Regions from separate parts of the Arthrobacter sp. UYCo732 genome, predicted to be linked through region 2. Evidence: riboswitches for the same ligand, from Rfam matches in the RefSeq annotation. Region 2 holds a riboswitch; each other region holds the start of a gene.

Region 1 (3,250 bases), on a different contig from region 2:
ACGCAACCGCCTCAAGCGCATCCTCAAGGACCGCCTGCCCGAGCACGCCGGCGTGATCGTCCGTACCGCTGCAGAAGGTGCTTCCGAAGAGGAACTCACGCATGACATCAACCGGCTGCGGGCGCAGTGGGAGGGCATCGAAAGCCAGTCCACGTCCACCAAGATCCTGGCCCCGGAACTTCTCTACGGCGAACCAGATCTCACCATCAAGGTGGTCCGTGACGTCTTCAACGAGGACTTCTCCAAGCTGATCGTCTCCGGTGAGGAAGCCTGGGACACCATCGAGGCCTACGTCACATACGTTGCCCCGGATCTGGTGGGCCGCCTGGAAAAGTGGACCAAGGATCAGGACATCTTCGCCGCGTGGCGGATCGACGAACAGATCCACAAGGCGCTGGAACGCAAGGTCTTCCTGCCCTCCGGCGGCTCGCTGGTCATCGACCGCACCGAAGCCATGACCGTAGTGGACGTCAACACCGGAAAATTCACGGGCAGCGGCGGCAACCTCGAGGAAACTGTCACCAAGAACAACCTCGAAGCGGCCGAAGAAGTGGTCCGGCAGCTCCGGCTTCGCGACATCGGCGGCATCATCGTCATCGACTTCATCGACATGGTCCTTGAGTCCAACCGCGATCTGGTGCTCCGCCGTATGGTGGAATGCCTTGGCCGTGACCGCACCAAGCACCAGGTGGCCGAAGTGACCTCCCTCGGTTTGGTCCAGATGACGCGCAAGCGCATGGGTACCGGGCTCCTGGAAGTCTTCGGCGAGCAGTGCGAAACGTGCGCCGGCCGCGGAATCGTCACCCACGACGACCCCGTGGAGCACCGCCGCGCCAACACCGTCGCCGCGGAGCACCATGTGCAGCGTGTGGACAGCCGACCCGACACCCAGCGGATCGACAGCCAGCGTAGCGACGCCCAGCGCCCGGACGCCCAGCAGGGCGGCCGGACGGACAGGAAGCGCCGCCGCGGCCGCGGCGGCCAACCCCTCGAGATGGCCCCGGCAGCTCCGGTGCAGATCCACACGGTCCACCCGGATCCCAGCGACGCCGAGCGCCACGCCAAGGCGGAGGCCACCAGGGCAGCCCTTGCCAACATTGCAGCCGCCGCCCATGCCGCGCACCTGCACGACGACGAAGTGGCCCACGCCTCAGCAGCCGGGGGTAATGCTTCCGGCGCGGCGGCCCCGGCTCATGCACCGGTAGAACGGTCCGAGACCGACAACGCCGGCCGCCCGGCCGCTGTGCTGACTTTCGGCGGCGAGCAGGTGGTGCTGCCCTTCGTGGAGCACCACGAGGATCAGCCGCAGGCCCCGGCCCTGACACTGGACAGGCTCACGGAGGCCTTCGCCAAGCTTGGCGTGCCGGCACCTGTTGCAGAAGCCATGCCGACGGAGAGCGCTCAGGCCGCGGGCGAGCAGACCCAGAGCCAGCCGGCGGCACGCCAGCCGGCCGCGGCTCCTGTCCGTCAGGCTCCTGCCGCGGTGGAGAAGGACTACTCCGACCACACCGAGCAGACCCGTACCCGCCGCCCGCGGCGCAACCGCAGTGCCAGCCGTGCCCAGGGCGCAGCTAACGCCACCACGGTGGAGCACCACGAAGCGGTGCCGGTTGAGTCCGCAGGCCATACCCATGCCGCTAAGGCTCCGGAGCTCACCCAGGCTCCTGCCGCTGCCAAACCGGCAGACACCAGCGCACCCATCATCCTGGGCGTAGGGGTTCCTGCTTCGGAACTCTGACCTTTCGCAAGGACATCGGCCAGATTGCCCGGACACTTCACTCATCGGTGGAGTGCCCGGGCATTCCGCGTTTGTGGGGTTCATCTAAAACGGTGTCTTATGGGAAACGCTAGTGTTGGGTACTGACACGGGGTGCCGCGCAGAGAGCCGGCTGAGATCCAGACCCGTTGAACCTGTCCGGTTAGCACCGGCGAAGGAATGTCCCCTATGGCTTCAACCCACGTTCTACCTTCCGTATCTGCCGCCACTCCCGAAACGGCGGCAGCATCCGAAACGCCGCCTGCCCTTGCCACGGTGCATCCGGCACGTGGGCCTTCCAATGCGGTGGACGTGCTGCGGCATACTCCGCGGGTGCTGTCCATTGCCGGATCGGATCCGTCCGGTGGCGCGGGCATCCAGGCCGACCTCAAGAGCATTGCCGCCCTGGGCGGTTACGGCATGGCAGCCATCACCGCGTTGACCGTGCAGAACACCCGCGGCGTCCAAGGGGTCCATGTGCCGCCCGCTGGCTTCCTGGCCCAGCAGCTTGATGCCGTCAGCGATGACATTGCCATCGACGCCGTCAAAATCGGCATGCTGGGCAGTGTGGAGGTGATTGACGTGGTCCGCAGCTGGCTGGAGAAGGTGCGCCCCGCCGTCGTGGTTCTGGATCCGGTGATGGTGGCCACGAGTGGGGACCGACTGCTGAAGGAATCGGCGGAGGCTGCCCTGCTGGACCTGCTGCCGCTCGCGGACCTGATCACGCCCAACCTCGCGGAGCTCGCCATCCTGGTGGGGGAGCCGCAGGTGCGGAACTGGCCGGACGCGCTGGAGCAGGGGAAGCGGCTGGCCGCGGCCACGGGCGCCACCATCCTGGTCAAGGGAGGCCATCTCGACGGCGATGCGTGCCCGGATGCCCTGATTAACGCACGCGGACTGCTCACCCGGCCGGTAGTGGAAGTGACTGGAGACAGGATCCCCACCCGCAACAGCCACGGCACCGGCTGCTCACTGTCCTCGGCCATGGCTACGGCGCAGGCCCGGCTGGGTGACTGGGAAGCCTCGCTGCGGCAGGTGAAGCCGTGGCTCCGCGGTGCTCTGCAGGCTTCCGGTCAGCTGGAGGTAGGCGAAGGCAACGGCCCCATCCACCACTTCCACCACCTGGAGCAGGCTCCCGCCCCCGGGGAATTCGCTGCCGCGCTTCGCCGGGCGGCGGCCCCGGACCTGGCAGTCATTTACGGGCTGGAATTCATCCGGGCGCTGGCTGCCGGCACGCTGGCGGAAGAGCAGTTCGCCTACTACCTCGCCCAGGACGCTATCTACCTTAACGGCTACTCACGTGTGCTTGCCCGCGCCAGTGCGCTGGCGCCGACGGAAGCCGCGCAGCTGTTCTGGGCCCGGTCAGCCCAGCAGTGCCTCGAGGTCGAATCGGAACTGCACCGCAACTGGCTCAGTACGCGCACGGTAGAACCCGTCCTTGGCCCGGTCACCAAGTCGTATGTGGACCACCTGTTGGCAACCTCAGCCGCCGGC
Region 2 (3,250 bases):
CCACTAGGCTCAATTGACAGTGACATTCTCACAGTCGGTTCCCGTGCGGGCGGTCGATTCCTTCTCCTGATCCGACGCGGTGTCTCGAAACCTCTGTGTCTTGAAACGGGCGGATTCAAGACGGCGCAAAGCCTGGGCGGCGACACCGAGCGATCACAGAACACCGCCACGAATATTCATCCGCGCACTGTGCCGAATGTTGACAGTGTGATGGGCGACTGTGGGGGATTGTCCCATCAGGAGTGTTCCGGTTTCAAGGAACTGAGACGGCCGGTCAGCGGCCTCGAAATAAATACGACACGCCATCCGATTCCTTTGCATTGTGAATGGCAGCGATATCTGGCGTCGTTCTGTCAGCGCAACGTGGCGGTCCAGCTCAGTGCTCAGTGCTTTTCCGTGGCCGCGGCCATCATCATCGCGGGTGTCCGGCAAGAGTGCCCCGCAGAAACGTAAATCGCGGGCCACGCACCCATTTCAGCCGTCTGTGGCGTCGCATTTGGTCCTCATCAGACCAGTTCGTTGCTTCCTATGCTGAGGTAGCGGTACGGGTGTTGCGCCCCCAGCTTGGTCCAGCTTCCAGACCACCACCTCGTCACCGTCCCGCAGGTGATCCCGCATCTTGTCCAGTTCGGGCCGGCTGGCGCTCGTTCCGCTCACGCCGTGACCGGTGAAGATCCGGTGGCAGCCGGCGGCATTCAACCCCGCATGCTGCCTGACGGCTGGCCGGGAACCGGGAGTTTTACGAGGGTCACTGCCCGGCGGGTGGAGACGGCCAATACTCATGGGACGGGATGCTCCATGTCCTCCGCCATGGCGACCCTGCAGGTGCGCTTTGGTGATTGGACAGAGGCCTTGACGGTGACCAAAGCGTGGCTGCAGGACAGTCTGCTTCATGCCTGGGAACTGCAGGTCGGTTCAGGCGCAGGTCCGATCCATCATTTTCACCAGTTATGGAACCCAACCGTTCCTGTCCCGGGTGAGCACCCGGTCCCGGGGCCTTCCCCGGGGTACCGGGCTCTGACGGTTCCGACGCTGCCGCACCAACGTTGCACCTCTGAGGGGGCGCTGTAGGTTGATGCGGACATTGGAGGTGTCTATTTTGGTGGTTTTAAGGGCCGTCCGGTCCACCCGGGGGAGACCGGTGCCCGCAGGTACGGGAGGCCCGGCGGTCGCGCCGTGGTGTCCGGCACGACAGCCGTTTGGGAATCAGGTCGGGCAGGGCACGGCGGCAGCACGGGCAGGTGAGGGCGCTGGTTTGGCCGGGGGTGGGTATAATCGGTCCCAGTGACACGGGGTGCCGGGCGGCTTGTTGGCCCGGCTGAGATGACACCCGTTGAACCTGATCTAGTTGACACTAGCGAAGGGATGTCCTGCAACGGTTCGCACGGTCCTGGCGCCCGGATCGCATCCTTTCGCCTTATCCGAAGGTGAAGAAACTGATGGAACTGGCAAAACAAATCGTTCTTGTGACCGGCGGTGGCCGCGGTCTGGGCAGCAATATTGTGCAGGCGTTCGCGGCCCGGGGGGCGCGGGTGGTCATCAATTATCGCCGCAGCGCCGAAGCCGCCGGGGAACTGGCCGCCGGTTATGGCCCTGAGCACGCTGTTGCACTGCAGGCTGACGTCACCGACTCCGGTCAGGTGTCGGTGATGCTGGAGCAGGCCCGGGCCCATTTCGGTTCCGCCGTCACCACTGTGGTCAATAATGCGCTGGCCGATTTCTCGTTTAACGGCGATGCCCGCTCCGGCGCCGGGGATATTTCATGGGCGGATTTTGAGGCACAATTCGGCGGCAGTGTCCGGGGGGCTTTGAACACGACCCAGCAGGCTTGGGAGGGGATGCGTGGCCACGGGTTTGGGCGCATCATCAACGTCGGGACCAATCTGTTCCAGAACCCGGTGGTCCCGTACCACGACTACACCGCGGCCAAGGCCGCCCTGCTGTCATTGACCCGCACCATGGCCAAGGATCTGGGGCAGCACAATATTGCCGTGAACATGGTCTCCGGCGGCCTGCTGCGCACCACCGATGCCAGCGCCGCAACGCCGGAGGAGGTCTTTGACTACATTGCCGCTTCGACCCCCCTGGGTAAGGTCACCACCCCGGCCGAGTTCGCCGATGCCATCTTGTTTTTCGCCTCGCCCTGGGCGCGGTCGGTTACCGGGCAGAACCTGGTGGTCGACGGCGGACTGGTCATGGACTAGGCGGCCTCGCGATGAACGGGAAACGGCAACTGCATCTGAACGCTTTCCTGCTGGGAGCCGGCCACCACGGTGCTGCCTGGCGGCGGCCCGGATCGCCGCTGGAGCAGCTCGGAGAGATTGGTTACTATGAGCGGCTCGCACAAAGCGCCGAACGCGGCCTTTTCGATGCCGTGTTCTTCGCCGACGGGCAGTCCGCCGGTGACGTCGGCGCCGGTCCGAGATGGTTTCTGGAACCGTTGACCGCGCTGGCGGCCATGGCCCGGGCAACGGAAAACATCGGGCTTATCAGCACCGTCTCGGCCACCTTTTATTCCCCTTTTCATGCCGCCCGGATGCTCGCCTCCCTGGATCACATCAGTGCCGGACGTATCGGGGCGAACGTGGTCACGTCCATGTTCGATGCTGAAGCCCGCAATCATGGTCTGGAAGCGATGCCCGACCACGCGCAGCGCTATGGCCGCGCCGCAGAGTTCATTGAGGTAGCGCTGGGGTTGTGGGACTCATGGGCTGATGATGCGCTGGTTCGGGACAGAGCCCGGTTCTATGCCGATCCGGCCCTGGTCAGGCCGTTGCATCATGAGGGCGACCACTTCCGGGTGGAGGGGCCCTTAAACGTGCCCCGGGGCCCACAGGGACGCCCCGTGCTGTTCCAGGCCGGTGCTTCCGGGGCCGGCCGGGATCTTGCCGCCCGGTACGCGGAAGGGATTTACGCCGTTGCCTACGATCTTCCCAGCGCCCAGGCCTACTATGCGGATATGAAACAGCGGATCGCTGCGGCCGGGCGTAATCCGGGGAAGGTAGCGATCATGCCCGGATTGGTGACGTATGTGGGCTCCACCGAGGCCGAAGCCCGGGCCAAACAGGACCGGGGGGATACGCTGCTGCCCACCGGAGAATCCCTGACACGGCTGGGCACGTTCGTGCAGCAGGACTGTACAGGCTGGGAGCTGGACGCCCCCGTGCCGTCCCTGCCGTCGGCGGCAGAATTTACTGGGCCGCAGGGCCGTTATGCCACCATATTGCGCATTATTGAAACCGAACGTCCC
Region 3 (3,250 bases), on a different contig from region 2:
TGTTTCAGAAAAGGGTTGAACCGACGTTCTGCACCCGTGGGGCGGGCCGTACTTGAAGGCTCGAAGGACAGGATCCGGACGCGGAGAGAGGGGCCACGCAGATCGAGTACCTGTTTATTGTGCCAGATCAGCGTCAGGATTTCGACTTGACACGTCTGGATGGGGGGAAGAGGACGGACCTGGCAGGCCCCCAGGGGCCTAGGACGCCCAGACATACACCCCGGTGCGCTCGGCGTCGTGAATTCCACTGGCCAGCTCGGCGAGCTGCTGGACATAGTTCCGGGCGTCGGCTGCACCGAATGGCATATCGTCGTGACCGGCCCATTTTTCGGCGACATCATCCAGGACGTTGCCTTCACCCTCAGTTTCATAGGTAAGGAGGTCAGCCAGCGCCCGCACCATCGCCGGCGGCACGCCGAGGAGGGAGTCGCTGGAAACGTCAACCATGGCAAGTTCGTAGCCCTCGCCACCGGCGTGGACCGCAGCCCCGGCGAGATCGCCGAGCTGTTCTATCTCGAAATCACTGACTCCCGGTATCCGCAGTGCGGGTCCCGGCGGCGAGCCGCCGGCATCAAGGACGCCGGCACGCTTCAGCGCGGCGTCGTGGGTAGCTACAAAAATTTCAGTGAAGCCCATGGGCACAGCCCTCATTCCGTCGACGGTGCGGCCCTGGCGGGCAGCTAAGGGTGCCGCCCCGGCCGTTCGAAATCAGCCTAGTGCATCGGGGCCTGCAGCTCCGGCCAGCGCCACTTAGCGGACAGCAACCCGGATATTGTTGCGCCACGGATCCTCGAAGCGCAGTTCGGCACCCGTGTGGTGTGACGCCAGCCCGGCGACCTTCAAGCGGTCAGCGAGGGCTCCGACGTCGTCACCTGAAGGGACTTCGATGAGCACCTCCCCTAGTCCCAGGGTGTCCTTGCGCGGTCCGGCGCCGCGGCTGTTCCATACGTTCATTGCCATGTGGTGGTGATATCCGCCCGCAGAAACGAACAATGCCTGCCCGTGCCAGCCGGCGGTCTTTTCGAAGCCCAGCGTGCCCACATAGAAATCGTGCGCCGACTGGACATCACCCACCTGGAGGTGGACGTGGCCCACACCGGCTTCGGCGGCCTGCTGGCCGTCCATGGATTCCTCGGTCATGTGCTGCTCAAGGTAGCGCTGCGGCGGCAGTGCCAAGCTGTCCATCAGCACATCCTTCCCGTTCCAGGACCAGTTTTCGCGGGGCCTGTCCCAGTACAGTTCGATGCCGTTGCCTTCGGGGTCATTGAAGTAGAAGGCTTCGCTAACGAGGTGGTCGGCGCTGCCGGTGAAGGACCGGGGTTCGTACTGGGCCGCGGTGGCTACCGTGGCAGCAAGCGAAGCCCGGTGGTCAAAGAGCAGCGCCGTATGGAACAGCCCGGCCTCGCCCCTGCGGGGCAGGCTCAAGGACTGGGCGGCCGCAAGATGGACCAGCGGGCGCCGGAGCCGGCCAAGGTAGACGCCGCCGTCCTGTTCGGCGACGACCTCCAGGCCGAGCGCACGCTGGTAGTAGTCGGTCATCAGCTTCATGTCGCCCACCTTGAGCATCACTGTGCCCATGGAGAGGTCGGCAGGAAGGAGATCCCGACTGGTGGCTTCTGCAGTCATTGAACGCTCCCGGTCCGTTGGCCTTCGGGGTCGAAGGTGGCCATGACTCCATTTTACTTGAAGCTTCAATTTAATTCAAGTGGCTGGGCAGACAGGTTGCGACAGCATCCCCGTGACTGCTGTCACAGGCCACCCTCGGCCTGTGGTAGCTTCGACTTGACCACACGGGAGCCCTTGCAGGGGCTGAGATCGGGCTGACGCAGCCTGCGACCGTTGAACCTGTCCGGGTAATGCCGGCGAAGGAAGTGAATATTCATTGAATACACAAGAAACACAGCTGAACCCTGCCCAAAGTGAAGCCGACCAGGATCAAACGGTCCGGCCTGAAACCCAGTCACTGAAGTCCCACTCGCTGGCGTTCATCAATGATGACGCCACCGGGATCCGGGTTCCCGTGACCGAGATCGCGCTGGAACCGTCGCCGAACGGCGAGGCGAACGGGCCTTTCCGGACCTACCGCACGGCCGGTCCGGGCAGCGATCCGGTGGTGGGCCTCAACCCGTTCCGCTCGGAGTGGATCGCCGCCCGCGGCGACACCGAGCCCTACAGCGGCCGGGAACGGAACCTGCTCGACGACGGCAAGTCGGCAGTTCGCCGCGGCGCCGCTTCCGCGGAGTGGAAGGGCGCGCAGCCCGTGCCCCGCCGCGCCGTCGAAGGCAAGACCGTCACGCAGATGCATTACGCACGGCAGGGTGTGGTGACGCCCGAGATGCAGTTCGTTGCCCTCCGCGAGAACTGTGACGTGGAACTGGTCCGCAGCGAAGTCGCTGCCGGCCGCGCCATCATCCCCAATAACATCAACCACCCGGAATCTGAACCGATGATCATCGGCAAGGCCTTCCTGGTGAAGATCAACGCCAATATCGGCAACTCCGCGGTGACCAGCTCCATTGCCGAGGAGGTGGACAAGCTCCAGTGGGCCACCCAGTGGGGCGCGGACACCGTCATGGACCTGTCCACCGGCGATGACATTCACACCACGCGGGAATGGCTAATCCGCAACGCCCCCGTTCCCATCGGCACCGTGCCCATTTACCAGGCTTTGGAGAAGGTCAACGGCGAGGCCAACAAACTGACCTGGGAAATCTTCCGTGACACCGTGGTTGAGCAGTGCGAGCAGGGCGTGGACTACATGACCATCCACGCCGGAGTGCTGCTGCGCTACGTGCCGCTGACGGCCAACCGCGTCACCGGCATCGTCTCCCGCGGCGGCGCAATCATGGCCGGCTGGTGCCTGGCCCACCATCAGGAGAACTTCCTCTACACGCACTTCGACGAGTTGTGCGAGATCTTCGCCAAGTACGACGTCGCATTCTCTTTGGGCGACGGACTGCGCCCGGGAGCGACGGCGGACGCCAATGACGCCGCCCAGTTCGCCGAGCTGGACACTCTGGCGGAGCTCACGCAGCGGGCCTGGGAATTCGATGTCCAGGTCATGGTGGAAGGTCCCGGGCACGTCCCGTTCCATCTGGTGCGGGAGAACGTGGAACGCCAGCAGGAACTCTGCAAGGGCGCCCCGTTCTACACGCTTGGGCCGCTGGTCACGGACATTGCCCCGGGCTATGACCACATCACGTCCGCCATCGGCGCCACGGAAATCGCCCGCTACGGCACCGCGATGCTT

Evidence for each region. A riboswitch is a leader RNA that binds a small molecule or an ion and turns the genes downstream of it on or off. The one in region 2 is predicted to bind thiamine pyrophosphate.
Region 1: linked by a shared signal. The riboswitch ahead of ABIB45_RS02095 (bifunctional hydroxymethylpyrimidine kinase/phosphomethylpyrimidine kinase) and the one ahead of ABIB45_RS18710 (3-oxoacyl-ACP reductase) in region 2 are both predicted to bind thiamine pyrophosphate.
Region 3: linked by a shared signal. The riboswitch ahead of thiC (phosphomethylpyrimidine synthase ThiC) and the one ahead of ABIB45_RS18710 (3-oxoacyl-ACP reductase) in region 2 are both predicted to bind thiamine pyrophosphate.

Annotation. Positions count from the first base shown of each region.
Region 1 covers NZ_JBEPPJ010000001.1:447,643-450,892, forward strand. The annotation lists gene ABIB45_RS02090 (Rne/Rng family ribonuclease) at 1-1,738, shown strand, start outside; TPP riboswitch at 1,857-1,954, shown strand; gene ABIB45_RS02095 (bifunctional hydroxymethylpyrimidine kinase/phosphomethylpyrimidine kinase) at 1,937-3,250, shown strand, end outside.
Region 2 covers NZ_JBEPPJ010000020.1:8,289-11,538, reverse strand. The annotation lists gene ABIB45_RS18720 (recombinase family protein) at 475-783, opposite strand; gene ABIB45_RS18715 (bifunctional hydroxymethylpyrimidine kinase/phosphomethylpyrimidine kinase) at 706-1,071, shown strand; TPP riboswitch at 1,281-1,383, shown strand; gene ABIB45_RS18710 (3-oxoacyl-ACP reductase) at 1,440-2,204, shown strand; gene ABIB45_RS18705 (LLM class flavin-dependent oxidoreductase) at 2,216-3,250, shown strand, end outside.
Region 3 covers NZ_JBEPPJ010000001.1:367,258-370,507, reverse strand. The annotation lists gene ABIB45_RS01660 (hypothetical protein) at 199-636, opposite strand; gene ABIB45_RS01655 (VOC family protein) at 751-1,626, opposite strand; TPP riboswitch at 1,781-1,888, shown strand; gene thiC (phosphomethylpyrimidine synthase ThiC) at 1,883-3,250, shown strand, end outside.